4 linked regions of the Magnetococcus sp. PR-3 genome follow. The protein of the gene in region 4 binds, or shares a complex with, the protein of the main gene of each other region. Links are inferred from orthologs where the notes say so. Each region holds a gene or a part of one and is shown on either strand. Other genes may lie near its edges.

Region 1 (7,633 bases), on a different replicon or contig from region 4:
CTCTACAGATGTGGTGCGTTACATGGTGACCTTTCCTGAAGGGATCTCTCTTAAGCAAATTGCTCAGCGGTTTAATGAAAAAGGCTGGTCTGGTGCAGGTTCCGCTTTATTAACCCCACAAGGGCGTGAAAGACTCGGCGTCCCACAACAGACTCTCGAAGGTCTTTTGTTTCCTGACACCTACTATTATGAAGCCAATGAGCAGGGTTGGGGAATTGCCCAGCGCATGGTGCAACGCATGCAGCAGGTGCTTGATAAAGCGTGGGGGGCAACCCCTAAAGAGCAGAAGAAGCTTAGTCGTTATGAAACCCTGATCTTAGCCTCTATTGTCGAAAAAGAGACCGGTGCTGCTGCAGAGCGCCCTGAGATCGCAGGTGTCTTTCATAACCGTCTGGCGCGACGCATGCGGTTACAGAGTGACCCGACCGTGATCTATGGTATTAAAGATTATCGGGGTAATATCACCCGTAAACATTTACGAACCCCCACCCCTTATAATACCTATACCATTTCTGCTCTTCCTCCGACCCCTATCTGCTCACCAGGGGCTGGGGCGATTACGGCTGTATTACACCCCAAAAAAACCAACGCTTTATACTTTGTTGCTCGGGGGGATGGTTCAGGTAGCCATCGGTTTGCACGGACACTGAAAGAGCACAATCGCAACGTCAAAACCTACCTCAAACAGTTGCGTAAAAATCGGAAATGAAAACGAAGGGCCGAGCATGTTGGGTAAATTCATTACATTTGAGGGTGGAGAAGGTGCAGGAAAAACCACCCAAATTGAACGCTTGGCCATACGTTTAACGGATCAGGGGCATCAGGTTCTACGTACCCGTGAACCAGGCGGCTGCGCCATCAGTGAACGTATTCGTGAAATACTGGTAACGGGGCGTGGTAATGACTTGGATGGTACATCCGAACTGTTGCTGATTTTAGCTGCACGACATGAGCATATTCGACAAGTCATTCGTCCCGCACTTGAAGCAGGAACCTGGGTCTTGTGTGACCGGTTTGAAGACAGCACCATGGCTTACCAAGGGGCCGCTAGGGGTGGGGATGAAACATGGCTTAAACAGCTAGGGCAGTGGATTAGGGGGGATGTTTGCGCTGATTTAACCCTGGTTTTGGATCTTGACCCCCATGAGGGCTTAGCCCGCAGCCACCGACGTGGCGGAAAAGAGCAGCGCTTTGAGCAGGAAGCTCTCTCTTTTCACCAGACCGTACGTCAGGCCTTTCAACGCATTGCCCAACAAAATCCCAAGAGGGTCAAAATCATCCAAGCGGATCAAAGTATGGAACAGGTCTCAGCGCAGGTGTGGAACCATACGGAGGCACTCCTTGCTTCAATTTAATCAAATATTGGGGCAACAAGGTGCTTTAGATGGCTTAACCAGTGCCATCGCCGCAGGACGTTTAGCCCATGGGTTGCTCTTTTATGGCCCTGCGGGCGTGGGTAAAAAAAGTACGGTCCGTGCCTTGGTTCAGCGAACGCTCTGTCATGAAGTAGGGGAACACGCGCTCAATGCCAGTGGTACTCTACCCGAGAGTGGGTGTGGTCACTGTAGCTCCTGTGCCCGCTTTGACAGTGGAGGCCACCCAGACCTTTTATGGCTTGAGAAGCAGGATGGACGAACCCAACTCTTAGTTGATCAGGTCCGTGATTTAACTCACTTTGTTGCCTTAACACCGCTGCTCTCAAACTATAAAGTCGCTGTTATTGATGAAGTCAGCCTGATGAATGCCAGTGCAGCGAACGCCCTGTTAAAAACCTTGGAAGAGCCTCCTGCTCAATCTTTAATTATTCTTACAACCCAAAGCCCTGGTGCCCTGTTACCTACCATACGCTCCCGCTGTCAAGCCATCCGCTTTGTTCCACTTGAAGCGGATATCCTTAGAAAACTACTCAAAAATCATAAAACTGAGCCGCCTTTAACAGATCAGGCCATGGAAAGTGCGATTGAGATGGCTGGGGGTAGCATGGGTCGTGCCTTGGCGTTGTGTGAAGGGGAGTTACCCACACAACGTCAGGAGCTTTGGCAAGATATGGCACAACTGTTAAAGGGCACGGATTTAGGGACCATCTGTGATCTCGCCGCAAGATGGGGAAAAGCAGAGCTGTTTGAAACCACCACTATGCTGTTGGAGTTCTGGTTTCAGTCCCATATTCGTGCTAATTTATTAGATCAAGATCAATCCAATAACCACCAAGCTCAATCAACCCGTAACCGGGAGTGGTTGACGCTTGCGCAACAGTTTACACGTATGGTGGATGAAGCTAGGGTTTTTAATCTGAACCGCCCTCTGATGCTGGAACATCTGTTTATTCGCATCACCCGACTGGCGACCTAAACCTGCCACATGTGTGTTAAGAAGGAATTCCCGGCAATGTCCGAGATCGAATCGCCTTCTGATCCTCAGGATCAGAGCGCTCTGTTGGAAACATCCCAACCCTCCTCAAGTTCAACAATAGAGACCCAGCCAGATGCGGGTAGCGCAGCATCGCCTGGTCAAGAAGAGCAGAAGCAAACGTCAAAAGAGGGACGAAAAGGGCGCAATAACCAACACCGGTTGGTTGGCTTTCGTATGGAAAGCTCCTGCATGGTCTACCAGATCAAGTCGCGTATTGCTAACCTGAGTAGTGGGGATGCCATTTTGTTGGAAAACCGTGCTGGGGAAGTTATTCCTGGCCGCGTTACCCATGTTGCGCCATGGGACCCGCAAAATAAAAACAATCTTTTTTGTGGCCCTGTGACCCGTATTATTCGGCGCATGACCGATCAGGATAAACAGGTTCAAGAGACCCGTGAACAGCGGGAAAAAAGCGCCTACCGTCTGTGTCGACAACTTATCCGTGAACAACAGCTCCCGATGAAACTCTCCAAGGTCTCCATTCAGGGGAGTAATAAGGCCATTTTTCATTTTACCGCAGAAAACCGGGTCGATTTCCGTGCACTGGTCAAGCAGCTTAGCGGTGAGCTAAGCATGCGGGTAGAGATGCGCCAGTTAGGGGTAAGGGATGAAGCCAAACTACTGGGTGGGATGGCACCTTGTGGTCGTAATCTTTGCTGTTCTTCACATTTGAACAAGTTTCACCCTGTTTCAGTACGTATGGCAAAAAATCAGGATCTCTCCCTGAATCCCGACTCTATTTCTGGTGTGTGTGGGCGGTTAATGTGCTGCCTGTCTTATGAGAATGATGTCTACAGCGATATGCGTAAGGGCTTACCGAAGCCAAAATCTCGTATGATGCTGGCCAATGGGGAGGAGGTTGCCATTCGTGTGGTTCACCCGATCTCCCAATCGGTCGAAATCCAATTTTCAGACCGTACCCGTAAGACACTCACCGTCGAAGAGCTTAACCATGAAGTAGAGGGAACAACACCTGAACCTAAGGTTGAAGAGCCTGTGATCCATCAGGTTGTTGCCGAAGCCATTGCTCAACCAAATGATAAACCCACCCCCAAGACTCAAGAAGAACGTGGGGAGAATGAAGAAGAAAAGAGTGGTCGTAAACGCCGCCGACGACGTCGCAATAAAGATCGGCAGGAGGCTAACCAAACTGCTGGAGAAAAGCCAGCTTCTCAAAGTGTGACACCCGCACCAGCTGAGGAAAATGCTGAAAAGTCAGCAAGTGGGGAAGAACCTAAAAAACGTCGCCGTCGCCGTCGTCGTAAACCGAACTCTGCCGAAGCTGAGAATAAGACCACTCAACAACCACAACAGGCAAGTCCTTCCTCCCCACCTGCTCCAGCAGGGGATCAAGAAAAAGGCTCAGGAGAAGCCCCCAAACGTCGTCGTCGACGCAGGCGACGCCGGGGGGGAAATGGAAACTCTGAGACCAAAAGCGAGTCTTAACTGATAAGCCTTCATATCACACCGACGAAGCCCGATGATAAATCGGGCTTTTACCTATCTCTAAAGAACCTAAGCGTTTGTCGTTTAGTTTGAGGCCGTAATTAAGGTTCGTCGCGATTAATCATCCTAAGGGGGCTTTATCAAATGCCCCCTCAAACACCATTCGGATTTCAACCATGTACCTTGCTGATAGCCATGCGCACTTGACCTTTGATGCCTTTAAAGAGGATTTGGACACGGTCTTGGACCACGCACGTAAACGAGGCGTGCGCTATATCAACACCATAGGAACCCGTCTGGATGAGGTTGAAGCCCTATTAGCACTGACACAAAAGCGTCCGCATATCTATACAACTGTGGGAGTGCACCCACACTATGCGGATGAGTATGTTACATGTACGGCTGAGGAAATTGTCACCTTGGCTCAGAACCCCAAAGTGGTTGCCATTGGGGAAGCTGGGCTAGACTACCACTATGACAATGCCGATCGGGGGAACCAACGTACGGTGCTGCGTACCCACATTCAAGCGGCCCGGCACGCTAACCTTCCGTTGGTTATCCATACACGGGAAGCAGAGGCAGACACGCGCACCATTATGGAAGAGGAGAAGGCCTCAGAGTGTGGTGGGGTTATCCACTGTTTTACAGGTAGCAAGGATATGGCTACTTGGGCACTAGACCAGGGCTATTATATTTCACTCTCAGGTATTGTCACTTTTAGTTCAGCCCAGGAATTACAAGAAATTGCCCGCTATATTCCGGCAGACCGTTTACTGGTAGAGACTGATGCACCTTATCTGTCCCCTTTAGCCAAGCGGGGTAAACGCAATGAACCAGCCTTTGTAGAGCTTACAACCAAAACCATCGCCAAGTTACGCGGTATTAATGCCAAAGACCTGGCCGATATGACTACAGAGAATTACCGTCGGCTTTTTCGAATTGATCTAGCAAGAACCAGCGATAAAGGTGTTTTGGCCTATCCCATTGGCAACCGTTTGTATATGAATGTCACCCATGGATGTACCTTGAAATGTCAGTTTTGTCCCAAATGGGCTGCCCCTGAAGTACATGATTTTGATCTCGGACTTAAGGCAAACCCGAGTAGTGATGAACTTATTGGGGCTTTTGGTGAGTTGGACGCCTTTGATGAAATTGTCTTTTGTGGTTATGGCGAACCAACCTTACGCATAGAGGTTATGTTGCAAGTCGCCAAAGCTGCAAAAGAGCAAGGTAAAAAGGTTCGTCTCAATACAGACGGTTTGGCAAACTTTGTGTATGGGAAAGATGTAACTCCACAAATGGCTGGATTGATTGATGCAATTTCTATCTCGCTCAATGCCCAAAATGCTGAGATCTATGATCAGCATTGTGTCCCAGGAAAAACAGGTGCTTATGATGGTTTATTGGCATTTGTAGATAGCGTAAAAACCTATATTCCTGAAGTTACGCTGACCGCAATTAATGGTCTAGAAGGGGTAGATATTTCAGCGTGTGCCAAAATTGCCCGTCAAAAAGGTGTTAAATTTAGAGCTCGGCAATTGGATTTAGTCGGATAACAAGTGGCACCACTTCACTTTTTTGTTATCTGAAGAAGGAATTTGACCGATAGGGTCAGAAGAACTACCCCCGTTTTAGGTCTGTACCTGCAAAACGGATATTTAGACGATGCTTTCACCCGATATCAGCAGGGGGAAGCAATATCAGGAGTCCATGAACCTGTGGCTGAAACTAAGAATGAAGGCAAAACCAAGCGCTTTCTGAAAAGCCTGATTCAAACAGGTAAAGGAAAGGGCAAGGACCTCGCTGTTGCAGACGAGGACGGCTGCCATAAGATTGAGGAAGAGGAGATGATCATCAAGATCGTCACCCGCGCAATCGAGGAGCATCTGCCTGTTCAGCTTCAGCTTGAGGAAGGGGATGCTTTTACCTTTTTCACCTATTTTGAAAAAGAGAATGAAGAAACTTCCTACCTGGAACAGGCCCGGTATGTCTTAATTGATGCCTTGGACCCGCCCTTAGGAAATATCAAAATTCGCAGTGCTGTCTTTGTCGATATCTCCATGTTCACCGAGCTACATCTGGTGCGCACCAAGCTGCGTTTTCAGAAGATTATTGAAGGCAAAACCATTCAGCTCAGTTTTCCTCGCTACCTTCAGCAAGAACCGCAAAAACGGGCCATGGTACGTGCCAAGCTTGAATCTCAGTGGAAATTCAACTTGGAAATCATTCGCGAATCAGGTGTGAAGTTTAATGCGAAGGCGTATGATATCAGCACCGGTGGGGTGGCCATCTACTACAAAGATAAGATTGCCAAAATTACAGAAGGCTCACGTGTAGAAACGGTCATTTACTGGCCAGAAGGTCCACCGATCAGAGTCGATAGCATTGTGATTGGGCAGTTTAGTAAAGAGGGGTATACAGGGTACCGTGTACGTTTCTTAGTCGGATCCTTCGACATCAATGAAGCATTAGGTAAGGTTGTTTCTCTGGCTCAACGTATGAGCTTGACCAAACGTACACGTCTGTTTAGTAAAGATTAAATTAATTATTTATTGTTAAACTATTTCAGAGTAATAAAGCCCGTATCGCGTTGCGACACAACCCCCACAAACCGGTGGCCATTGGCCAGTGTAACGGCTTTACCTGGCTCTATGCGTTTGCCCATTTCAATCCAATACCGCGCATATTCCAAGATCTCATCCTGGGAGTCATATAAAAACTCCTGCCCTCGGCGTATATCAACATAACGCTCAAGCTCAGCGCCAGTAAACCGTTTTAGCCCCTTACTTTTTAACAGATACAAACCAGACTGTTTTTCCACGGCAAAGCGTACCCATAGCCGAATAGGTAGGTAGTCAAAAGCATTGGGATCATTATGACTGAGCCGCTCAAACACCATCCCTAAAGCGCGTTTGTACATAACAAAACGTGACCACATGATCAGGCGCTTACTACTTTCCCAATAGTTGAGAACCGGGCGCCCTTGATCGGCTAGAATATAAGATAGCGCCATGGTGTCATCAGCAATGGTCAAAAATTGATTCATATCCTTTGGTATGGTTGTCGGCCGAGTGATTAAATGCCCACGGTGTCCACGAACTAATTTTAAGTACAGATCTCGGTCAGGAGAGTGCTCAAGAGTCTTGCTAAAGTACGTGACAGGCAAAGGACGGTCTAAGATCTGGACGGAGAAGTGGGTATCGCGGTAGCGAATGGTATACTGACCTGCATGGCTTTGTTTCGTTGGGCCAGAGATCACTTCAAAGCGTTTTTCATCGATAAAACGGTGAATGTGCTTATGCAGTGTTGACACAGAGAAGCTAACAGGCCGGTCCATTAAAACCGTGTTGATAATAGGCTGCTGATTGAAATGAGAGACAGGTCTAACCCTTGGGGCACGATCCAATTTGGCCGCCATACGTTTAGGGGCAACCAGAGCCATCATATTTGGTGAGGCGGACTGTTGCACATCATGGGGGCGGGGAAGGGCTGCAGAAGAACCCACATCTACATGTTCAACGTGTGCTGAGGGTAATGACTGTTGCTGAATCTGTTTGGTGGGGGACGTTTTTTTAACGGGTTGAGCAACAGCACCTTCTGGTATGACCCGCGGCGCTTTGCTCTTAACTTGACTTGGCTCGACTTGGTGCGCTTTTTGTTTGGCTGGGGCATCGGACTGCGGACTAGACCCATCAAAATTTAACGTGCATCCACTGCTGATAAGCATGAGACAACTGAGTAGCATCCAACGCCCTAGATATGCTGACCCAGACCC
Region 2 (7,479 bases), on a different replicon or contig from region 4:
ACTGGACGCTCAAACCATGTCGGAGCAGATGGAGAAGGCCCGTCGCCTAATCCGCCAGATGTCCACCACCATTGATGATTTCCGTAACTTCTTCCGACCCGATAAACAGCGTGTACGTTTTGAGTTGGGACAGACGGTGCGCGAAGCACTGGAGCTGGTCTCGGCCTCCTTCTCACACTATCAAGTGGCGTTAACCTATCAGCCCTCAACACAGGATCTTTGGGCATTTGGTTACCCCAACGAAACGGTTCAGGTTTTGATGATTATCCTTAACAATGCCAAGGATGCCATTCAGGAACTTGGGTTAAGCGATGGCAAAGTGGAAGTGGATATGATGGCAGAAGATGATGGGTTGGCCACCATCTGTATCCGCGATAATGGTATTGGTATTCCTGAAGAGATTCTGGATCGCTTGTTTGATCCTTTCTTTACCACCAAGACTGAACGTCAGGGTACCGGCATTGGTCTTTATATGGCTAAAATGATTGTGGAAGATAGTATGGAAGGCCGCATACATGCAGAATCCAGCGCTGAAGGTGCCCGCTTCTTTGTACGCTTACCTTTAGCTAACGAGTAATTAATAAGTGATCCTGGTTTTGATCTCTGTGCGCTCTTAAGGATTACAGAGGAAAGAGGGATCAAGCCCAAACCGTGCGCTCAATACCGTGAAAGCCTGTGAAGCATGTGACCCACGTGGGTCGTAAGATCTGCTCTGCGTCACAGACTCCGCCTATGACGGTGAACGAACAAGCCACAAGCCTACGGGCCTTTACCATGTCTCAGCGTAAAATTATCCACATCGACATGGATGCCTTTTTTGCTTCGGTGGAACAGCGGGATTTCCCCCATTTAAAAGGGCAGCCCGTGGTGGTGGGTGGCCATGGTCCACGCGCCGTGGTGGCTGCGGCCAGTTATGAAGCACGCCAATATGGTATTCACTCGGCCATGCCCATGGGCCGTGCCCGCAACCTGTGTGATCACCTGATCATCCAACCAGGGCGTATGGGGGTTTATAAAGAGACCTCCCGTCACATCCAAACCCTATTCCAACGCTATACCGATTTAATCGAGCCGCTCTCGATTGATGAAGCCTATCTGGATGTCAGCCAAAACCATTTCAACCTACCCTCAGCCACTGAGATTGCTCAACACATTCGTGCAGAGATCTGGTCGACCACACAGCTCACGGCATCCGCCGGGGTTTCGGTCAATAAAATGTTGGCCAAGATCGCTTCCGATATGGATAAGCCCAACGGTTTAACAGTTATTCGCCCAGAGCAGGCCGCCACCTTTATACAGTCCCTACCGGTTAAACGGTTTCATGGTATTGGCAAACACACGGCGGAGAAAATGCATCAAATGGGCATTGAAACCGGTGCCGATCTGCGCCGTTGGGAGCGGGGTGCTTTAATCCGTATCTTTGGTAAAGCTGGTGCTTTCTACCATGATCTGGCCCACAACCGGGATGAACGCCCGGTTAACCCCAGCCGAGAACGTAAATCTGTGGGGGCAGAGCGTACCTTTGATCGAGATTTAACCGATAAATCGGCCATGTACCCGGCCCTGGATACCATCATCACCGAGCTATGGCGTCGACTAGATCGGCACCAAGTTTGGGGATTGACCCTAACCTTGAAGATCAAATTTGCGGATTTTCAACAGATCACCCGCGCCCATACCGCTGAACAGGCCATTGCTGATCCCCAGGAGGCAACACGTATGATCTATGCCCTGTTGGAGCGGGAACCGCTCTATGGCCGTGGTGTTCGGCTATTAGGCATCACCATGGGACAACTAATTCCTCAAGAAGATGCCGCCGCACAACCTCATCAATTCCGCCTACCGTTGGAGTAACCATGACCACCCTCCCCACAACCATGACAGGCCTGTGGTTTGAGCAAGGCACTGCGACCCTGCGGCATGATCTACCGCTACCTCAACCCACCACAGGGCAAGCCCTTATTCAGATGCTACAGGTGGGTATTTGTGCCACCGACCAGGATCTTTTACAGGGCTATAAAACCTTTACCGGCACACCGGGTCATGAATTTGTGGGGCAGGTTGTCGCTTGTGCCGATCACACTTGGTTGGGTAAACGGGTGGTGGGAGCCATTAATACCCACTGTGGTCACTGCGCAGCCTGTAGGCGTGGTGCATACACCCACTGTGTTAAACGTACGGTACTGGGTATTCTTAACCATCCTGGTGCCATGGCAGAGTACATCTGCTTACCTGTGGAAAACCTGTATGAAGTGCATCCTGACATCACAGACAATGCCGCTGTTTTTGCCGAACCCTTAGCCGCCGCAGGGCGGATTGTGCAACAGGCACCGGTGCGCGCAGACGAATCGGTTCTGGTCATTGGTGATGGCAAATTAGGGTTACTGATCGCCCAAGTCATGGCCCTTCATGGTGGTGCTGTCCAGTTGGTGGGGCACCATCCTCAACGCTGGGCACAACTACCCCAAAGCAATATTACAGCCCTATTGGCTGAAAAACTGGAACGTCTCCCTTGCATGGAGCGGGTCATCGTCTGTGGTGGTGGCCAAGCTGGCCTACAGCTGGGGCAAGCTATGGTCCAAGCGGAAGGACTGCTTGTTATTAAATCCACCCTAGATGGTACGGTTGGGTTGGATATGAATGATTTGGTCATCCGTGAACTGCGGGTTATGGGATCTCGATGTGGGGCGTTTCCACCCGCTTTGAACTGGTTACAGCGTGGTGATATTGCGACGGATTTTCTCATCGAAGCCCGTTTTCCACTCTCGCAAGCTGAACAAGCCATGCAGTATGCCATACAGCAAGGACGCTTAAAAATACTCCTCTATAACGACATGCAAACTGGTTAGAAATAGGTCTGTTTGCACATCTGGTCAATGGCTTTTAGTTGAAATCTCAAGCTTTTCACACAACGGCAGAACGCCATGCTTTATTCATGGTTTTATTACGTAATCTCGCCTTTTTGTTCATCCCTACCCTCTATAAGTGCGCCCTGTAAGCCGTTGTCAGACAGGTTTTTCTTTACTTCGTGTCTCTCCGGGAGAGACCCATGATCCTGTATCGCATCCTCTTAAAGTGGTTATCCTATTGGTCTCGTTGTCCGGTGCGTTATGCCCTGACACCTGTTCAAGGTCGGACTTCCACCCGTTTAAAACGTTAAGCCATATTTTTTTCCTTTCCCAATACCCCACCCCAACGACCCACCATACACCCCCGATGTTCTTAACTTCCCTCTCCGCAGTGTCTCCTTGGGAAGACACTGCGGGGTTACCCCCTACTGGTCACGCCTGTGTGACCATCACCCTTCTGCCACGACCGAAAAACCCACGATACCGCCCTAAAAACAGGATCAAATCAGCTTAAGCTTTTTTCCAAACCGGACACACTTACAGGGCATAGACCCCTAAACATAGGAACGGCCCCTGGACCCACAGGCCGAAAAGATTAAAGATAGCCCCTGAACCTGTTCATTTAGGCAAATGGGGCTGATACTTTGAATTTCTCCTTTATCCACTGCGCCGATATTCATCTGGATAGCCCCATGCAGGGGCTGGATGGCACCTTGCGGGAAAAATTACCCCCAGGGTTATTGGAAAACCTTACCCGAAATGCCTGGGTACGTCTGATTGATGAAGCCATCGCCAAGCAGGTCGCTTTTGTGACCGTTGCGGGTGACCTGTATGATGGAGATTGGAAAGATTATCGAACGGGCCTCTTTTTTGCTGCCCAGGCCCAACGGTTACAGCAGGTAGGGATTCCACTGATTATTCTTTTGGGTAACCATGATGCCCAGAGTAAATTAACCAAATCCTTAACCCTGCCGGATAATGTACAGATTCTGGATCATAAAAAGCCCCAAACCATCCTTTTAGCCCCCTATCAAACCGCCATTCACGGTTGGAGCTACCCCCGGGCCGCTATGCATGAAAACATGGTGGTTGAGTATCCAGAAGCGCACCCCGACTTTTTTAATATCGGCCTACTACATACCGCCATGGACGGCCGTGAAGGGCACGACCCTTACGCCCCTTGCCGTAAACAGGATCTACTGGCACTTCATTACCACTACTGGGGTTTGGGCCACGCGCATACCTGCGAAGCACTACACACAGACCCCCCCATTTGGTACAGCGGTAATCTACAAGGACGACATATTCGTGAAACCGGTGCCAAAGGGTACCTACAGGTCGATGTAACAGACCAACAGGTGACTCAGGTTACCCACTGCCCTGTGGATGACCTGCGCTGGGCCCATGTGAACCTAAGCTTGGAAGAGACCGAACCACATGTGTGGCTACAGGCCATTCGCACCCATCTACAGAGCAACCATCAAGATAGCCCCCTGTTGGTTCGGTTGACACTGCATGGTCGCAGCCCCCTATTTAAGGATCTGGACCATCTTTATGCTGAGTGTGATGTTGCCGCACAAGAGATCAGCCACCAGTTATGGATTGAAAAAATTCGTATCAAAGCCCCCAAACAGACCGCCAACCTCAGTAGCGGCAATCGTCACGACCTTTTATCGCTGGTCGCTGAACTGGCACAGGATCCTGAGCAGCAACACTTCATACAGGCCGCCATGCTGGAACAGATGCGTGGACCGGCCAAAAAACGGTTGGAAGCCATTATCCAAGAAGGTGCGCTCAACACTGCCCTTGAAGAGGGGCTGGCCCTACTGGATGCACGTTTGTCGGAGGGGGAAGCATGAAGATCCAACAGCTAACCCTCAGCCGTTATGGCCATTTTACAGACCACACGTTAGACCTGGGCAAGCATGCTGGTTTAACCCTTATTGTCGGTCATAATGAAGCGGGAAAATCTACCACACGCAACAGTATTGTCGATTTACTGTTTGGTATGGAGAGTCGCTCAAAATTTAATTTCCTGCATAACTACAATGACATGCGCCTTGAGGCCATCTTGGAACATCAAGGACACCCGCACACCCTAAAACGGGTAAAAGGCAATAAAAATACCCTGCGTGATGAGCAAGACCGACCACAACCGGAAAGTCTACTGACCGGTATGTTGGGGGGCATTAGCCGCGCAGCCTATCAAAATCTGTTTGCCCTGTCCCATGAGCAATTACGCCGGGGTGGTGCCGAAATGGCCCAAGCCAAAGGCGACCTGGGTGAACTACTGTTTGGGGCATCTGGCAGTTTACAAGGTGCAGGGGGTCTAAAAGCCCAACTGGCTAAAGAGGTCGGCAACTGGCACGGCTTGAACAAACGAACCACCCCTATGGCCACAGCACGCGCTGCCATGGAGCAGGCTCAAGCGGATCTAAAGGCGATTAGTGTTACTGAAAACCAGTGGGTAAAAGCTCAGCAGATTTTTGAACAGGCCAAGGCCCATGATCAAACCATCCGTCAGAGTTATCAAACACAAATGCAGCAGTACAAGCAGCTACAACGCTTACATCAGCTGATCCCCTACCTGATGGAGATGGATCAACTCCAAGCCAGACGCCAACCCCTACTCACAGAACCTTCGTTAGATCGCGCCCTACCCCAGCGCTGGCAAACGCTAGAAACCGCATGGCTGGAACTACAAGGACAGATGGATCGTAGCCAAACCCTGCAGCAAAGTACCACGGCACGGCTGGACGTATTACCACCCACAGTCCCCTGGCTACATCGGGAAGCAGAGCTCCATGAGCTGGAAACCCGGCGGGATGAAGTGCTGAGAGATCAACACCTCAGCCAAACTTTGGATGAAGAGCTGCAAACCCTGCAAACCTCCATGGCTCAGCTCGCCCAACAACTGGGTTACGGCCTGGAGATCTCCCTACAGACCCTACAGGCCAAGCAACCCTCTACCATGCAAATTCAAACTTTGCAGGAGCTGGTTACCGAGCAGACACACCTACAACAAACCAAGCAACAACTTCTGCAACAGTGGGAAGAGGCCCAACATCGGGTAAAAACACTGGAGCTGAAACAGAAAAAAAAGCAGGTCTCGCCACTGGATTTGGAGCAGTTAAAAACCACGTTCACCCAACTGGGCAACCATGCGCCCTTGCATCAGGAGAGCCAGTGTCACGAACAGCGTATGAACGATCAACAAGCCCTGCATCAAGCCTTGGCCCAGTTGAGCTGTTGGCATGGAGAGCTTGATGCTTTGCAGCAACTGGTTATCCCAACACCCGAGCAGCGCCAGCACCAGAACAAAACATTTGAACACCTTCAGCAGCAGGAACAGAGCCTCAGTCAGCACAAAGAGAGCCTGCAACGACGTATGGAGCAGATCCAAACCCAGCTTGAGCAACTTAAAGAGCAGGGGGACCTGCCCACCCCCCAACGTATGGAAGAGATTCGTCAACAGCGCGATGACCAATGGCATGCCTTGATCAAACAGTGGCCCCAAAAGATTGAAGCCCAGCAACAGCAGCACTATGAAGCACTGGTACAACACGCCGATCAACTGGCCGATACCCGTGAGGCCTACACCAAGCAGATCCATGCCCTAGAGCGCACCCAAAGTGAAGCGCAGCAGCAACAACAGTTGATCAACCAACATCAACAGCAGTGGCAACAGTTACAACAAGCTCAACAAACGTGGTGGCAACAGTGGCGTACACTCTGGCCTGAAACCTTGCAGAATCTCACCCCACAACAGATTGAAAGCTGGCTGCAACAGCGCCAAAAGGTACTGGATGCACAACGGGCCTTATTCAAAAGTGAAGAGCAGGCCGAACGGGCCACTCAACAGCTACAAGATGCATGTGAGACCTTACGTCAAGCGCTGTTACCCTGGCAAAAAGACAGTGATGAAACCGCTTCGTTCACAGCGCTGTTCAGCCGTTTAGAAGCCGCGCATAACTGGGCACAACAGCAGGTTGCTGCCCAACAGGCTATAGACGATCAACGGTTGGATAGTCAGTTGATTAAGGAGCAGATCGAAGCCAAACAGACCGCATGGCAGCAACACCATGCGCAGTGGCAACAGCAGTGGCAACAGACCACAGCCAACGTTAATCTACCCAGTGATCAACCCATTCATGAAATTCACACCTGGATTAACCAGTGGCAGGAGCTCGCCAAACTGCTCACCCAACACAGCCAAAAAAGCCAACAACGGCAGACCTTACAGCAACGTTTGCAACAGTTTGAACAGCAAGCAGATCAACTGCTTGAACAAGTAGGCTTTACCCCTGCTCAGGCAGATCAACGCTTGGCTGCCATGGCCACCTGGCGTGAAGCCACAACCCAAGCCAAATCGGTGGAACAACAGCGAACATCCCTGCATCACGAACAAGAAAAACAGCATAAACAGGCCCAACAACTGGCCGCGACCCAGGCTGATCTTACCGCCCAACGCCGTACCCTTATGCAACAGTGTGGGGTTGAAGATCCTAAAGCTATGGCTGAGCGGTTCGAACGCGCTCGCCTGCGTCAGGATTTGGATCAACAATGGAGCCAAAAACTTCAGCAGTTACAAGAGATAACCGATGGGTGGGATTTGCAACAAGCCAGGGAC
Region 3 (7,564 bases), on a different replicon or contig from region 4:
CGCATTGAGGTGATTTTATCCGATCAGCATAGTCAACCTCAGTGGTTGGAATTGGAAGAGGCCATGATGGGCAGCCGTTGGAAGAAAAAGCGTGCTTAGCTTGTTTGTATAAGCTTTTCTGGTGTAATAGCTTGAGATGTGGGATCCTAGTGTTGGAAGCTATGTTGTGCTTTTTTACGATGATACTTTGACAGCAACATGGATATGGGCTAAAAGTTTATTCTCTTTCGAAATTATCTTCGTTTCTGCGACGCCCCTGTTGGGAAGTCGGCGCAGAGGACGAAATCCTGTTTGAACGGTTTTTTGTCTGCGATATGGGCGGATTAAGACCGGCCCCTTTTATGGGCGGCGCTGATGGTCAGGCCATGCGCAACGAAAACCCGCGAACTCCGCCAGGTCCGGAAGGAAGCAACGGTAACGGGACCTTTTGTGTGCCGCATTTCGTTTGATCGGAGCCGCCCTCCCTGATCTGCCCAGTTATAGAATCTGTTGTTCTATGACTGGGCGTATCGTTTTCCCTACCTATTGGGTGTCATGTCTTCCTACGTTGTACTGGCACGTAAGTGGCGGCCTCGCCGTTTTGAAGATCTGATTGGTCAAGAGCACGCGGTCCAGGCGCTCCGTCATGCACTGGAGCAGGGCCGTATTCCCCATGCTTTTCTCTTTACCGGTATTCGTGGCATCGGTAAGACCACACTCTCCCGTCTTGTCTCCATGTGTCTTAACTGCACCAGTGGTGTCACGGCCGAACCTTGCGGTTCCTGTGATAGCTGCCTTGCCATTGTTCGTGGTGAGCACCCTGATGTGTTTGAGGTGGATGCGGCATCCCGTACTAAAGTCGATCAAATGCGGGAGTTGCTCGATGGTGTGGCCTATGCCCCGACCCTGAGCCGCTATAAGATCTATATTCTCGACGAAGTTCATATGCTCAGTACCTCCTCTTTTAACGCTTTGCTCAAAACGTTGGAAGAACCCCCTGAACATGTGAAGTTTATCTTCGCAACCACCGAAGTGCGTAAAATTCTCCCCACCATTCTGAGTCGCTGTCAGCGCTATGATCTGCGCCGTCTTGATCGCGAGGCTCTTTCCCGCTATTTGGCGCATGTTCTCGATGCTGAAGAAATTACCCATGACCAGCAGGGACTCTCTGCCATTAGTCATGCGGCCGATGGTTCTGTGCGGGATGCGCTATCTTTACTGGATCAGGCCATTGCCCATGGTGGGGGAAGTATTGAGCATGCCCATGTGAGCAGTTTGTTGGGGTTGACCGATCGCCAGGCCGTGGTTGGTCTGTTTACAGATTTATGTGGTGGCCGCTCTCTAGAGATGTTAGAGCGGGCTGCGCTGTTTCATCGGGATGGGGTTGAGCCTTTGGTTCTGGTCGATGATCTGTTGGCCGTGACCCATATGGCGACCCGTGAGATGACGGTTGGTCCTGAGGATGTGGCCCAAGCCCTTTCTGAGCTTGAAGGTTTATCCTCTATTTGGCCAAAGCTCAGTCGTGAACATTTACAGATGATTTATCAGGTTCTTCTGCGAGGGCGGGAAGATCTACACATTGCCCGTGAACCACGGCAAGCTTTGGAGATGCTCCTATTGCGGGCCGCCCACTTGCGTGCCGTCCCCCCTTTAAAGCAGTTGGTTGAATCTCTGCAGCGGCAAGCAGGTCCTGAAGTAGCTGCTCAAGAGGAGTCGCCACCTGTAAAAAAGCCTAAAGCCCAGGGGGAAGGGCAGAAAAAAATAACCCCTGTGGTACAAGAAGCACCCCCAGTCATCCATTCTGCCGAGCCTGAGCCGGATTTACCACCAGCCCCTCCCATGACAGAGGAGCCTGCTGGTCAGGTCTCAGAGCCGTTACCCAGCCAGTTAAACAGTTGGGAGTTACTGATTGAAGCGGCACGTATAAAAATGCCCCTGCTGGCTCAAAAAATGGAAAGTCACCTGAGCATACTTAGCTATGAAGGTGGCCTAGGGGCAGACGATCCACCTCGTATGGAGGTAATGATTGCTCACGCTTTTGCTGGGGAGCCAAGTCGGGTCCATAAGAGCTTAATGGATCTGCTGGGAAGTCTGAATTTTTCCAATGGTGTGGTGAAATTCAGCAAAAGTGCAGATGGTGATCGGCCGGATACAGAGGCTGAAAAACAGAAAAAAGCCAAGGATGCTTATCAAAATGCCTTGGAAAATGAGGTGGCACAAGATCCGTTAATTCAAGAGGTTGAGCGGGTCTTTGATGCTAAAATTATCCATGTCGAACCGGTTTGACTTGACATTTTTGCGGTGCAAAAGTAACAATCTCTCTCAATCCGGGAACGATTTCCATTGGCTGTGCTCCAACCTCCTGCTTAATGCATCTGTCACAGATGGGTTAACGCAAGTAAGTGGTAGACAGCCCAACCAGCGTAAAGGGTGATTCCGTGAAGGGTTTCGGAAACATGGGAAACATGATGAAGCAGGCCAAGCAGATGCAAGCCAAAATGGCGCAGATGCAAGAAGAGCTTGCTCTACTGACAGTAACCGGACAAGCCGGTGGCGGTATGGTTGAAGTGACCATCAATGGCAAGCAAACGGTTGAAGGGGTGAAAATTGACCCTAAAGCGGTTGACCCAGAGGATATGGAGATGCTGGAAGATCTGATGGTCGCTGCTTTTAACGATGCCCAAGCTCGTATGGCTCAGATCACTCAGGAGAAGATGTCCAAAGTAACGGGCGGAATGAATATTCCTGGGCTGTTTTAATCGAGATGAGTACCGGTCTACCCACCCTGGAGCGGGCTATTGAGTTGTTCGCTCGTTTGCCAGGGGTTGGGCGTAAAAGTGCTCAGCGCATGGTTTATCATCTCCTGAAAGATCAGGGGCAAGAGGCCAAGCGACTGGGGGAGGGGCTGATTGAGCTCAGCCAGCGGATTGGGTTCTGCAGCGTTTGTCATAACTTGGCGGAAGATGAGTTATGCAGTATCTGTATGGATCACAAACGAGATGTGAGCCTAATCTGTGTGGTTGAAGAGCCGGTCGATGTGCTGGCCATGGAGCGTGCAGGTGCATACAAGGGGCTTTATCATGTCTTGGGTGGTCGCTTAAGCCCAATGGATGGTGTTGGTCCAGATGCACTTAACCTGGAAAGTCTCGAGAAGCGACTGGGTGGAGATGATCTCAAAGAGATGATCATTGCGACCAACCCAACCGTCTCAGGTGAGGCCACCGCGCACTATATTGCTCAGATCGCACAAGCACATGCAGTGCAGATCAGTCGCCTAGCCTATGGTATGCCCATGGGGGGAGAGCTGGAATATCTAGATGAATCCACACTTTTTCAGGCCCTTCAGGGGCGTAGAGGTGTGGTTTAAAGGCTTGTTTAAACAAGCTATATGTAGGGAGGGGTGCGTCTTCACTCATTTCGTAGAAAGATATCATGCTTTTTCGAAATGAATTGGCTACAATGCACACCTTCAAAGATTAAGACGCCGAAATGCTATTAGAGACAGTGTATGTCCGCAAAGCGATCGGCTGATATGAGGGGGGATGCGCAGTTTGCGCTAACCCAAAGCAGACAACGGAGAGTTCTTGGTATGGCTACCTTGAAAGCAGATGACCAACAGGCGTTTCCCTATCCGGGTATCCCCGGCACAGGTGATGGTTCCGATGCCATTGCTTATGTGGAAACTCGCGCCACAGACGGTGCAGCCGCTTACCCCATCACTTCATCCACCATCATGGGACAGAATTTCCAGGTGGCAGTGGCTAACGGCTTTAAAAACGTTTGGGGCAATGATTTAGCCTGGATGGAGCTGGAGTCTGAACACTCCTCCGCTTCTGCTTGCGAAGGCTATGCCTTGGCCGGTGGTCGTGTGACCAACTTTACCTCAGGTCAGGGTCTGGTCCTGATGAAAGAGGTTCTGTTCACCATCGCTGGTAAGCGTTTGCCCCACGTATTGAACGTAGCGGCTCGTGCGCTGACCCACCAGGGTCTGAACGTGCACGCCGGTCATGATGATGTTATGGCTGTAGCAGACTGTAACTGGGGTATTTTGTTTGCCCACAGTGTACAGGCTTCTGCTGACCTGTGCCTGATTGCCCGTCGCGCTTCAGAAGATTCGTTCACACCGATGATGAACGTTCAGGACGGCTTCCTGATTTCTCATACCATTGAGAACCTCAACTATCCTGAGGATGACCTGATTCGCGAATACCTGGGTAATCCCCGTGATCGTATGCGCAATCTGTTTGATCCTGAGGCACCTCTGCAGACCGGTGTTGTGCAGAACCAGGATGCCTATATGCAGGGTAAGATTGCTGCCCGTAAGTACTACGATGAGCTGGAAGGCCACATCGAAAACGCCATGGAAGAGTTCTATAAGCTCACCGGGCGTAAGTACAGCCTCATTGAAGAAGTAAGTATGGAAGATGCGGATTATGCCGTTATCGCCATGGGTACCACCGCTGAAACCGCCATGTCTGTTATCGAACTGGCCCGTTCCCGCGGTCTGAAGCTGGGTGTGGTTAACATCACCTGCTATCGTCCTTTCCCAGCCAAGCAGGTTGTACGTGCCATCAAGAACTGTAAGGCCGTCTCCATTCTTGAGCGTTGTGACGTCCCCACTATGGTTGACAACCCTCTGACCACCGATATCGAGGCTTCACTGGCCAAAGCGGTTATGGGTATCGAGGGCTTTGATGCTGTAGAGAACATTCCTTACGTCTTCAGTGGTACCGCTGGTCTGGGTTCCCGTGACGTAACTCCTGGTCACATCCTGGCGGTGTTGACCAATATGACTCTGGGTAAAGAGGGCAAGCGCTTCTTCTCCCTGGGTATTGAGCATGAAACCGCTCTGGATCCTGAGGACGAGCCCGATGTACGTCCCGAAGGTTCCTTCTCGGTTCGTGCACACTCTGTCGGTGGTTTCGGTTCGGTCACCACCAACAAGGTTATCGCAACAATGTTGGGTGACATCTTCGGCTTTCGTGTACAGGCTGCGCCTAAGTACGGTTCCGAGAAAAAGGGTCTACCCACCAATACTTATCTGACCGTAACGCCTACCGGTAAGATCCTCAGCCACTGTGAGCTGCGTCAGGTGGACTTTGTGCCTCTGATGGATCCCACCACGTGGTTCATGGGCAACCCTCTGGTTGGTCTGTCTGATGGTGGTATTGTCTTCCAGCACACCGATGAGCCCAATGCTCAGGCGCTGTGGGATTCTCTACCTTCCTACGCTAAGTACTTCATGAAAGAGCATAAGGTGAAGTTCTACGGTGTGGATACCATCGACATCGCCCGTGAGTCTTGCCTCTCTGACTCTTCCTTGATTCAGCGCTTCCAGGGTGTGGTTCTGTTGGGTGTCTTCCTGCGGGTGACTCCTTTCCAGAAGAATGCTGGTATGGATGACAAGGCACTGTTTGAGCAGGTGCGTAAGCCTCTGGATAAGTACTTCGGTAAGCGTGGTCAGAAGGTTGTAGACGATAACCTGGATGCCGTGAAGCGTGGCTTTGATCGTGTCATGGAAGTGACCGATGAAATTATGGACGCCACCTCCGCAGAAGAACTGGCCAAGGGCAAGGAAGAGTGGGATGCCAAAGGTAAAGACGTTAACGCGTTCTTCATCTAAGGCTACGATCCCTTTTCCGAAGCAAGTGAACATTGACGCCGAAGTGGCGTCTGGAGGATATAATGAGTCAAGCTAAGATCTATACCGAGAATACCCCTCAGTGGTACGATATCGATCGTGCCAAAGAGATTGTAAACGCTTATGGTACTGGTAAAGGTTCCAGCCAGCCAGCGGATGCTTTTGTGGGTCAATCTGCTGTCCCTGCGGCGACTGGTTCCTTCCGTGACTTCTCTTACATTGCACCAGATCTGCCCGAGTTTATTGCAGATAACTGTGTTGCCTGTATGGAGTGTGTACAGAACTGTCCAGACTCTTCTATCTGGGGTCGAGTCATGACACCAGAGACCTTGGAAGCTGAACTGGCCAAGGCTGAAGATGATGCCACCCGTGACCTGCTGAAGGCACAGATGGTTCAGACCACCAAGTTCTGGAAAACCTACGAGAAGAAAAAAGCCAAAGATGCCAGTGCCCCTGGTGGTGCTGAGTTTGGTATCTTCATCGATCCTACCAAGTGTAAGGGTTGTGGTGAGTGTGTGATTGCCTGTGGCGAGCACGATGCTCTGAAGATGATCAAAAAGACCAAAGATAACCTGCCTAACTACTTCGCGATGTGGGACTTCTTCAAGACCACCCCTGATACGCCGAAGGAGTACATCAATCCTAAGCTGAAGATTGACATCATGCTTAAGGATGAAGCCAACCAGTATGTGGGTGGCGCAGGTTCCTGCATGGGTTGTGGTGAAGCTTCGGTTATCCGTCAGCTGCTGGCGATGACCCATGAGAAGGTGGGCCATAAGTATGGCATCACCGCGGCGACCGGTTGTCAAACTGTGTACGGTTCTACCTACCCCTACAACCCCTACCGTGTGCCTTGGATGAACTCTTTGTTCGAAAACGCACCGACTGTGGCGATGGGGATCCGTGAGCATTGGAACCGCACCGGTAAGGAAGACCACGTACTGTGGGCCTTCGGTGGTGACGGCGCCATGTTGGACATCGGCTTCCAGGCTCTGTCCCGTATGTTGACCTCTGGTATGAACATCAAGGCACTGGTTCTGGATACTCAGGTCTACTCCAACACTGGTGGTCAAGCCTCGACGGCAACTTACATTGGTCAGGAAGCTAAGATGTCTGTCCACGGTAAGGCCATTCCTGGTAAGATGGAGCGTCGTAAGGAGATCGGTCAGATCGCCATGATGCACCCCAACGTCTATGTGGCCCAGACTGTTGGTCCTATGACGACACACTTCTATAAGTGTGTAGAGCGTGCGCTTGAGTATGATGGTCCTGCACTGATCAACGTCTACACCACCTGTCAGCCTGAGCACCAGGTAGCTGACGATCTCTCCTACACCCAAGCGTTGCTGGCTGTAGAGTCCCGTGCATTCCCCATCTTCTCTTACGACCCTGAGGCCGGTGAGACCATGGCGGAGCGTATGTCACTGCAAGGTAACCCTTCAGTGAAGCGTGACTGGCACCACAAAAAGACCAAAGAGGGCGAAGAGAAGGTAGACTTCATCTCCTTTGCGAAGACTGAAGGTCGTTTCCAGAAGCATTTTGACAAAGATGGAAAAGCCTCTGATGTTCTGCATATCTCTATGCAGGAGCGTCTGGAGAACTGGCGTCAGCTGCAGGATCTAGCCGGTGTGAACAATGCCGACTGGGAAGCTGAGCGTGCGGCCAAAAAGGCTAAAAAATAATCGCAGATAGCGGTTGAAAAAAGGGGGTGGGTAAGCGGAACTTTTGTTGTGCTTTTCCACTCCCAATGATTAAAAAGCACCACATGCTTGTGGTGCTTTTTTTTCACAAAAGAAAGAAGACCGCGTGTGTCCTGATTTGGATCAACTAAATCGTATATGCGTGTATGAGGAGAAGGAAGATGACCGAAGTCTACAAAGCGGTTTTAAGAGATAATATTACGCGCCCCAGAATGCTTTCTGCCAAGCATGCTGCAGACATTGG
Region 4 (7,645 bases):
ACCTTCAAGTGTATCTTCACCAACCAGCTTCCACTGGGTATTGACATCAGGTGCCTGCACCGTGCTGCCATTCGCCGGCAGGAAGCTACTTTCCTGATAGAAGGACTCAACAGGGTTAATACCCATGAAGGAAATCGGGTTTCCATCAAGCACATCGGTATGCTTAATGAAATCCATACCCACCAAGCGTCCACCCTTGAGGTTTAGCTTGCCTTTTACCAGGCTGTTTTTAAAGGTCAGCAAACTGGCGGCATCTTCATTAACGGCTTGTTGAATGGTAGCCATCGGTTTGGGGGCACCACTGCTCATACCTGCAACAGGGGGGGCACTGCTATCTTTAGGTTGGGTTGGTACACCAGACGAATTTCCAACCTCAGCTGGATCCGTAGTTTCACCGGCCTGTAGCTGCTGCCCGGTCAACTCTGCAGGAGGATACTTCCAAGCCATATAGAACTGGAAAGCAGTAAGCAGAACAAAGGAGAGTACAATGGCAATGAGTGTGCGCCGATCCATGATTCACCAAGATTGCGAGGTTTAAGGGACGGGGTCATGCCCGCCTGGATGCCAGGGATTGCACCGCAAAATGCGCCGAAAGGCAAGCCAAGATCCTTTTAGAGCCCCATGTTTTTTTAACGCCTCAATGGCGTACTGGGAGCAAGAGGGACTATGACGGCATGAGGGCGGCAAAATGGGTGAGATGAATAGCTGATAAAACCGGACCAGTAAAACAAGCAAACGACCCATAGCAGCGCTCTCAATTCTTCACATCACGCCAATGGGGTTTGAACAGTTTGTTCAACTCCGAAAGCAAGTCACTGTTATTCATGGTCCCTGCACGATGACGGGCAATCAGTACAAAATCCCGTCCATCCGGCAAACGGTAGCGGTTGAGACGAAACAGCTCTCTGGCTAATCGTTTGATACGGTTACGTACATGGGCTTTGCCCACCTTGCGACTAACAGTAAAGCCAATTCTGGGGGCTAGACCGCTGCCATCACGGCTATAAAGCACAAAGGCACGGCTCTGTCTGCGTTTTTGAGCCGCCAGAACCTGACGAAATTGCTTGGCATTAAGCAGACGGGCAGTTTTGGGAAAACCAGCCTGTTGCGGTGCATGCGCGGGTACGTCGTTCAATACAGCCCTCATAGCAGTGGCGCAAAGGGTTCGATCCTACCAGACACAGCAAACCACGAACCGTCAGCAGTTCGTGGTTTGCAAGTATCCATGTGTGCCGAAATAATTCGGCAGCGCGATCCAGATTTACGGAATCAGCGCCTTGCGACCTTTACGACGGCGTGCAGCCAGCACTTTACGGCCATTTTTGGTGGCCATGCGGCTACGGAAACCGTGGGTGCGCTTACGACGAATTTTACTGGGTTGGAAAGTCCGTTTCACGGGTTCCCCTCCTCTTTTCGGGGTTTATCGGAACATGTTCAAACAGCGCTGTGGCGGCGGTATTGTGGGGCTCCCTGCCCGCACCGACACGCCTCCGAAAAGCCCCAAACCCCTCTAGAAAGTGGGGAAGGAACAGGGGGGTGCGCCGTCCTATAAGCACAAGTCGTTTGACGAAAACGCACCATTGTAGCCAAAGTTGCTAAAGGGTCAAGCATTAAATGACCGATAGTACGCGCGCGTTTGTGAATCTTCTATCCATTGAGGCACACCCCATTCCCGAGTACCATGTGATGTTGCGGTTGTGCCGAAGGATCCTTTTTCACACAACCAGAACCTATATGCAGTGATTTTTAAAGGCGTACGCCCCTAGGGCTAGGCGCCCCTGCCCGGCGGGAGGGCACAGAGGGACAATGCAGGATATTTGGTCCAAAGTGATGGACGCAGTGGCCGAGCAGGTCTCGGCACAGGTGTTTGAGGCATGGATACGCCCCCTTAAAGCAGGGGGTGCAATCAATGACGGCCAGTTACAGGTTTTGGCCGTGAACGATTTTTCTGCTGACTGGGTAAAAAAGCGATATGGCGGGTTACTAGAGGATATCTTCAGTGAACAACTGGGTGAGCCAGTTACCCTACTGTTTGCGGCTGACCCAGAGCTGGATAAACCCCAGGCCTCTAAAACTGAAACGGTTGTACCGACCCAAGTGGCCAGTAGCAACGAGGAGGAACAGGAGACATTCCAAAGCGGATTGGATCCCCGTTACACCTTTGACAGCTTTGTGGTCGGTGGCTGTAACCAGTTTGTTCATGCCGCAGCCGCACGGGTAGCCGAGGCACCAGCTGCCGCCTATAACCCCCTGTTTATTCATGGCGGGGTTGGCCTGGGTAAAACCCACGTGATGCAAGCGATTGGCAACCGGGTTTTGGAGATTGACCCCGACAAACGGGTGCTCTACATCTCCTCAGAAAACTTTATGACCCAGTTGATCAACTCCCTACGCTTTAAACGGGTGTTTGATTTTAAGGAGAACTTCCGCTCTGTAGATGTTCTGCTTGTTGATGATATTCAGTTTATTGCGGGTAAGAAGGCGACTCAGGAAGAGTTTTTTCACACCTTTAACGCCCTCTATGAAGCCAAAAAACAGATTGTCATGACCGCCGATAGCTTCCCCCATGAGATTGAGCAGTTGGAGGAACGTCTACGCTCCCGTTTTGGTATGGGGTTGGTCGCAGACATGCAGCCACCAGATCTGGAAACCCGTGTGGCTATTTTGCAGAAAAAAGCAGGCAATGAGGGTATGCGCCTAGCCGATGAAGTGGCCTTTTTTCTGGCGGATGCCGTACAGACCAACGTGCGAGAGCTGGAGGGTGCCTTAATCCGGGTATCTGCTTACGCATCACTGACGGGTAAGCCCATTACCATGGGTCTGGTCAAGGAGTCGCTCAAGGATATTGTACGGGGTCAAGATCGTACGGTAACCGTGGAACAGATTCAAAAAACGGTGGCCAACTACTACAAGGTCAAGGTAACCGACCTTTGCTCCAATAGCCGTTCACGTATCTTCAGTCACCCCAGGCAGGTGGCGATGTATTTGTGTAAACAGCTAACCCAACACAGCTACCCGGAGATTGGGCACCGGTTTGGTGGCCGTGACCATACCACCGTACTGTATGCGGTGGGTCAGGTAGAGAAGAAACAGGGGAAGACCCCGGCCCTGGCCGATGAGTTGGAATCCCTTAAGAGCATGTTGCAAAAATAACCGGCTCCGAACTTACGAGAGCCGGATAAGCACAAGAGTGAGGCACCCATGGAATTTCACGTTAGCCGCGAACCCTTTCTCAAGGCCCTGCAGCGTCTGCAGACAGTGGTGGAGAAACGCAACACCATGCCCGAGCTGGGCAATGCCCTGTTGGAAGCCAGTGAAGAGGGATTAACCCTGACCGCAACCGACCTGGAAGTCTCCATGAAAAGCCGCTGCCCTGCAGAGGTGGAGAACATCGGTTCCATTGCGGTCTCGGCGCGTAAACTTTTTGAAATTGTACGAGAGCTCCCCCAAGACAACCTACGCCTGCGTAGTGAGGCTGGGGAACGCTTGGTCCTAACCTGTGGCCGAGCCCGCTTTACCCTGGTGGGTATTGCCGCGGATAAATTTCCGCCCTTCCCAGAGACAGCCCAAGGACAAAGCTTTACGCTGGATGGCCCACGCTTGGCTGAGATGATCGCCAAGACCCACTTTGCCATGAGCCAGGATGAGACACGCTTTACCCTAAATGGTATTTTACTGCACATGGTGAGTGCGGCCGATGCCAACCAGGAGGGTGAAAATGGCTTAGTCCGTATTGTCGCTACCGATACCCACCGTTTGGCCATGGCCGAAATGGCCCTGGATATCCCTGTGGATGAGAGTGCAGAGCTGATTATTCCCCGTAAAGCGGTGCAGGAGATCCGTAAGCTGGTGGAAGAGGATGAAGAGGCAGTGGATCTGGCCTTGGATGAGAAATTCATACGCATTACCAAGCCAGGCATTGTCTTGACCTCCAAGCTGGTCAGTGGTCGTTTTCCCAACTATCAACGGGTCATCCCCAGTGAAAACCCGCACCTGTTGGAGCTGGAAAAAGAGCCTCTGTTTGGGGTGGTTAAACGGATGATGGTACTCTCTCACGAAAAATCCCGTGGTATCCGTATGGCACTGGCCAATGACCACATAAAAGTGAGCGCTCAAAACCCAGAGCAAGAGGCTGCCGAAGAGGAGATGCCCTGCTCTTTTGCCGGTAAAAATATGACGGTGGGCTTTAATGCCCGCTATCTTCAAGAGATTGTCTCGGTCGCCAATGGCGATACCGTACGTATGAAACTTAGAGATGAAGAGTCACCAGTACTGGTCGAAGAGAACAGTACAACAGGTTATCTCTATGTATTGATGCCCATGCGGGTGTGACGACAGCTCCATGCGATTGGATCGGTTGACGCTGCGGGATTTTCGCAATATTGCCGCAGCAGAACTTGTTTTTGGCCCTGGTTTGAACCTGATTACCGGTCTGAATGGCCACGGCAAAAGCAACCTGCTGGAGGCCATTGGCCTTTTGGCGACTGGCCGTTCCTTTCGGCGTGCCCCATCCGGTGCGTTGCGGCGACATGGTCAACCCTGGTTTCATTTACGGGGAGAGACCACTGCGCGGGAACTGGACCACCGCTTGGAGTTCTTTGGACAAGCGGGCCGCCAGGTGGTCAAAATTAACGGAAAAGCCGCTTCAGCGGCTTCCGCTATGGGGCAAGCTCTCGCAGCCGTAATCGTCACGCCAGACTCTCTACGGTTGGTTCAAGATGGCCCAGGATTACGACGTGGCTTCATGGACTGGGTGGCCTTTACCTGTGGTAGGCAGCAGGGGGCACTGAGCCATGCAGTGGTGGCCAATGACTACCAAAAAGCCCTAAAAGCCCGTAACCGGTTACTGAAACAGCCACGGGTTCAGCCACCAGAGTGGGACGCCTGGGAGGCTCAACTTGCGGCTTTGGGGGCGAAGATGGTGTATAACCGCCACGAGACCCTAACCCGTTTACAACCCCACCTGGACACTATTCTCCAGGATCTGGGTATTGCGGAGCGACTGAGTATCACCCTGAGTTGTCAGCTGGACCGACACAGTAAGGGCTGGACCACGGATGAAACCGAAGCGACCAGCATCTATCGCCGTCTATTGGCTGAGAACCGTGAAGGGGAGCGCCGTAGCGGGGGCACCGGTTATGGCCCACACCGGGATGATCTGATTTTAAAGCTGGATGGCCACCCCCTGGCCCGCTTTGGCTCCCAGGGCCAGCAAAAACGGGCAGCATTGGCGCTTAAACTGGCCGAGGCCGCCCTTTTGGAAGAGCAGCAAGGGGAGCCCCCCCTTATTGTACTGGATGATCCTGCGGCTGAACTGGACAGTGATGGTATGAGCCGTTTGATGCAGCTCTTGGTACAAAAAGGCAGCCAGATTTTTGTGGCCAGTTGCCGGACCGAAATTATCCCCTGGTCTGGGCCTGTTCAACAGCAGTTTGAGGTTGATCAAGGGGTGTTTAAAATTTTTGAAAATTCGCCGTAAATTGTGAGAAAATGGATTGTTTTTAGCCTTTTCAATGTTTCACCCGTTGCCGCAGTTTTTGACCACGGGACCAGAGAGAATGGATGCCATCTCTGGTGGCAGTCACTCAAGAAGAGAGAAGATCACCCATGACCACGGAAAACGCACCTGAAGCCCAGGACGAGAATGTCACCTATGACTCCAGTAATATCAAGGTGCTCAAAGGGCTGGATGCGGTACGCAAGCGTCCCGGCATGTACATCGGTGATACCGATGACGGTACTGGTCTGCACCATATGGTATTTGAGGTGGTGGATAACGCCATCGATGAAGCTCTGGCGGGCCACTGTGACCGGGTGGAGGTGATTCTGCACAGCGATGGTAGCTGCTCAGTCACGGATAACGGACGGGGTATCCCCACCGATATCCATGAAGAGGAGGGACGTAGCGCTGCTGAAGTTATCATGACCGTGCTGCACGCCGGTGGTAAGTTTGACGACAACTCCTATAAAATCTCCGGGGGTTTGCACGGTGTGGGTGTCTCCGTGGTGAACGCCCTGTCAGAGACACTGGAGCTGACCATTAAGCGGTCTGGTGAAGTGCACAAGCAGATCTATCACCTGGGTGAGCCTGAAGAAGCTCTTAAGGTGATTGGTAATACGGGCGAGTCGGGTACAACGGTACGCTTTAAACCCAGTACAGAGATTTTCCACAATGTGTTGGATTTCTCTTTTGACACCCTCTCCCAACGTCTTCGAGAGCTCTCATTCTTGAATGATGGGGTGCGTATTTACATCCACGATGAGCGTGACGACAAGAGCCATGACTTCTTCTACGAAGGGGGCATCCGCTCTTTTGTAGAGCACCTGAATAAGGCCCGTACACCACTGATGGATCCGCCCATCCACTTTAAAGATGAGCGTAATGGGATCTCCGCCGAGGTCTCTTTGCAGTGGAATGATGGCTATCAGGAAAATATCTTCTGCTTTACCAACAATATCCCCCAACGGGATGGTGGTACCCACTTGGCTGGTTTCCGTGGTGCTTTGACGCGTACCATCAACAACTATGCATCCACGAACAACCTTTTGAAAAAAGAGAAGGTATCCATATCAGGAGATGATTGCCGGGAAGGTTTGACGGCGGTGATCTCTGTGAAGGTCCCTGATCCAAAGTTCTCCTCCCAGACCAAAGACAAACTGGTCTCTTCCGAGGTACGGCCGGTTGTTGAAAGTGTGATGTCTGACTCATTGTCCACTTTCTTTGAGGAACATCCTCAAGAGGCCAAGTCCATCATCGCCAAAAGCGTCGAGGCCGCCAACGCTCGTGAAGCCGCCCGTAAGGCCCGTGAATTAACGCGCCGTAAGAGTGCCTTGGAGGTCTCTTCTCTACCCGGTAAATTGGCGGATTGTCAGGAGCGGGACCCCGCCAAGTGCGAACTCTACCTCGTGGAGGGTGATTCTGCTGGAGGCTCTGCCAAACAGGCCCGTGATCGTAAGCATCAAGCGGTTTTGCCACTCAAAGGTAAGATCCTTAATGTAGAGAAAGCTCGCTTTGACAAGATGCTCTCTTCCCAGGAGGTTGGTACGCTAATTACCGCTCTGGGTACCGGTATTGGCCGGGAAGAGTATGATATTGAGAAGCTGCGTTATCACCACATCATCATCATGACTGACGCGGATGTAGATGGTGCGCACATTCGTACACTGCTGTTGACCTTTTTCTACCGTCAAATGCCGGAAATTGTGGAGCGGGGTCACCTCTATATTGCCCAGCCACCTCTCTACCGGGTCGCTAAGGGTAAACAGGAGCAGTATTTGAAGGATGATGATGCGCTCAACCAACTCTTGATGAACTATGGTCTGCATGGGGTTGAAGGTCGTAATGGCGACAAGGTTATGGATGAACAGGCGCTCCTGGAGCTGGTACGGGATGCCGCCAAGTATCGTAAGATGCTGGACCGTTTAGGTCGTCACCATGACGCTTTAGCCTTGGACATTGCCGCCAGTGCCCTGAACATTGATGAGTCCATTTTAAAAGACAAAGCCGCAGCCGGTGCATTGCTGGAGACCTTTACCCAGATGTTGCAGGAGCGTGGGGGTGAAGAGGAGCGTTTACAGGTCTCCTTAATTCACGACCCTGAGACCAGCAGTGAGGTTATTTTGGTCGAACGGGCTGTACATGGCA

What was found.
Region 1: the proteins of dnaN (region 4) and holB are in contact, whole or in part, in a cryo-EM structure (PDB 8GIZ), measured with the Escherichia coli proteins. The link is inferred for Magnetococcus sp. PR-3 from one-to-one orthologs.
Region 2: the proteins of dnaN (region 4) and dinB are in contact, whole or in part, in a solved structure (PDB 1OK7), measured with the Escherichia coli proteins. The link is inferred for Magnetococcus sp. PR-3 from one-to-one orthologs.
Region 3: the proteins of dnaN (region 4) and dnaX are in contact, whole or in part, in a cryo-EM structure (PDB 8GIZ), measured with the Escherichia coli proteins. The link is inferred for Magnetococcus sp. PR-3 from one-to-one orthologs.

What each region holds. Positions count from the first base shown.
Region 1 is NZ_JBAHUQ010000034.1:763-8,395, reverse strand. Bases 379-3,346 are described here. They hold holB (DNA polymerase III subunit delta'), read left to right. Parts: upstream 379-1,341; coding sequence 1,342-2,352; downstream 2,353-3,346. Other genes in these bases: V5T57_RS16705 (PSP1 domain-containing protein), read left to right, coding at 2,389-3,346; tmk (dTMP kinase), read left to right, coding at 726-1,355; mltG (endolytic transglycosylase MltG), read left to right, coding at 379-709. Outside these bases: more of mltG, read left to right, coding at 1-378; more of V5T57_RS16705, read left to right, coding at 3,347-3,858; V5T57_RS16700 (TatD family hydrolase), read left to right, coding at 4,035-5,414; V5T57_RS16695 (PilZ domain-containing protein), read left to right, coding at 5,577-6,398; V5T57_RS16690 (hypothetical protein), read right to left, coding at 6,419-7,603. UniProt on the Escherichia coli protein: Part of the beta sliding clamp loading complex, which hydrolyzes ATP to load the beta clamp onto primed DNA to form the DNA replication pre-initiation complex.
Region 2 is NZ_JBAHUQ010000002.1:160,023-167,501, forward strand. What follows is about bases 1-2,814. They hold dinB (DNA polymerase IV), read left to right. Parts: upstream 1-774; coding sequence 775-1,854; downstream 1,855-2,814. Other genes in these bases: V5T57_RS02270 (sensor histidine kinase), read left to right, coding at 1-577; V5T57_RS02280 (MDR/zinc-dependent alcohol dehydrogenase-like family protein), read left to right, coding at 1,857-2,814. Outside these bases: more of V5T57_RS02280, read left to right, coding at 2,815-2,849; V5T57_RS02285 (metallophosphoesterase family protein), read left to right, coding at 3,494-4,708; V5T57_RS02290 (AAA family ATPase), read left to right, coding at 4,705-7,479. UniProt on the Escherichia coli protein: Poorly processive, error-prone DNA polymerase involved in translesion repair and untargeted mutagenesis. Copies undamaged DNA at stalled replication forks, which arise in vivo from mismatched or misaligned primer ends.
Region 3 is NZ_JBAHUQ010000008.1:158,858-166,421, reverse strand. The notes cover bases 1-2,899. They hold dnaX (DNA polymerase III subunit gamma/tau), read left to right. Parts: upstream 1-534; coding sequence 535-2,265; downstream 2,266-2,899. Other genes in these bases: recR (recombination mediator RecR), read left to right, coding at 2,744-2,899; V5T57_RS07100 (YbaB/EbfC family nucleoid-associated protein), read left to right, coding at 2,436-2,738; V5T57_RS07115 (CobW family GTP-binding protein), read left to right, coding at 1-99. In the rest of the region: more of recR, read left to right, coding at 2,900-3,346; V5T57_RS07090 (2-oxoacid:acceptor oxidoreductase family protein), read left to right, coding at 3,569-5,602; V5T57_RS07085 (thiamine pyrophosphate-dependent enzyme), read left to right, coding at 5,665-7,302; V5T57_RS07080 (hypothetical protein), read left to right, coding at 7,482-7,564. UniProt on the Escherichia coli protein: Part of the beta sliding clamp loading complex, which hydrolyzes ATP to load the beta clamp onto primed DNA to form the DNA replication pre-initiation complex.
Region 4 is NZ_JBAHUQ010000047.1:11,753-19,397, reverse strand. The notes cover bases 2,287-5,266. They hold dnaN (DNA polymerase III subunit beta), read left to right. Parts: upstream 2,287-3,201; coding sequence 3,202-4,332; downstream 4,333-5,266. Other genes in these bases: recF (DNA replication/repair protein RecF), read left to right, coding at 4,343-5,266; dnaA (chromosomal replication initiator protein DnaA), read left to right, coding at 2,287-3,153. In the rest of the region: membrane protein insertase YidC, read right to left, coding at 1-513; membrane protein insertion efficiency factor YidD, read right to left, coding at 535-744; rnpA (ribonuclease P protein component), read right to left, coding at 755-1,135; rpmH (50S ribosomal protein L34), read right to left, coding at 1,262-1,396; more of dnaA, read left to right, coding at 1,807-2,286; more of recF, read left to right, coding at 5,267-5,479; gyrB (DNA topoisomerase (ATP-hydrolyzing) subunit B), read left to right, coding at 5,608-7,645. UniProt on the Escherichia coli protein: Confers DNA tethering and processivity to DNA polymerases and other proteins. Acts as a clamp, forming a ring around DNA (a reaction catalyzed by the clamp-loading complex) which diffuses in an ATP-independent manner freely and bidirectionally along dsDNA.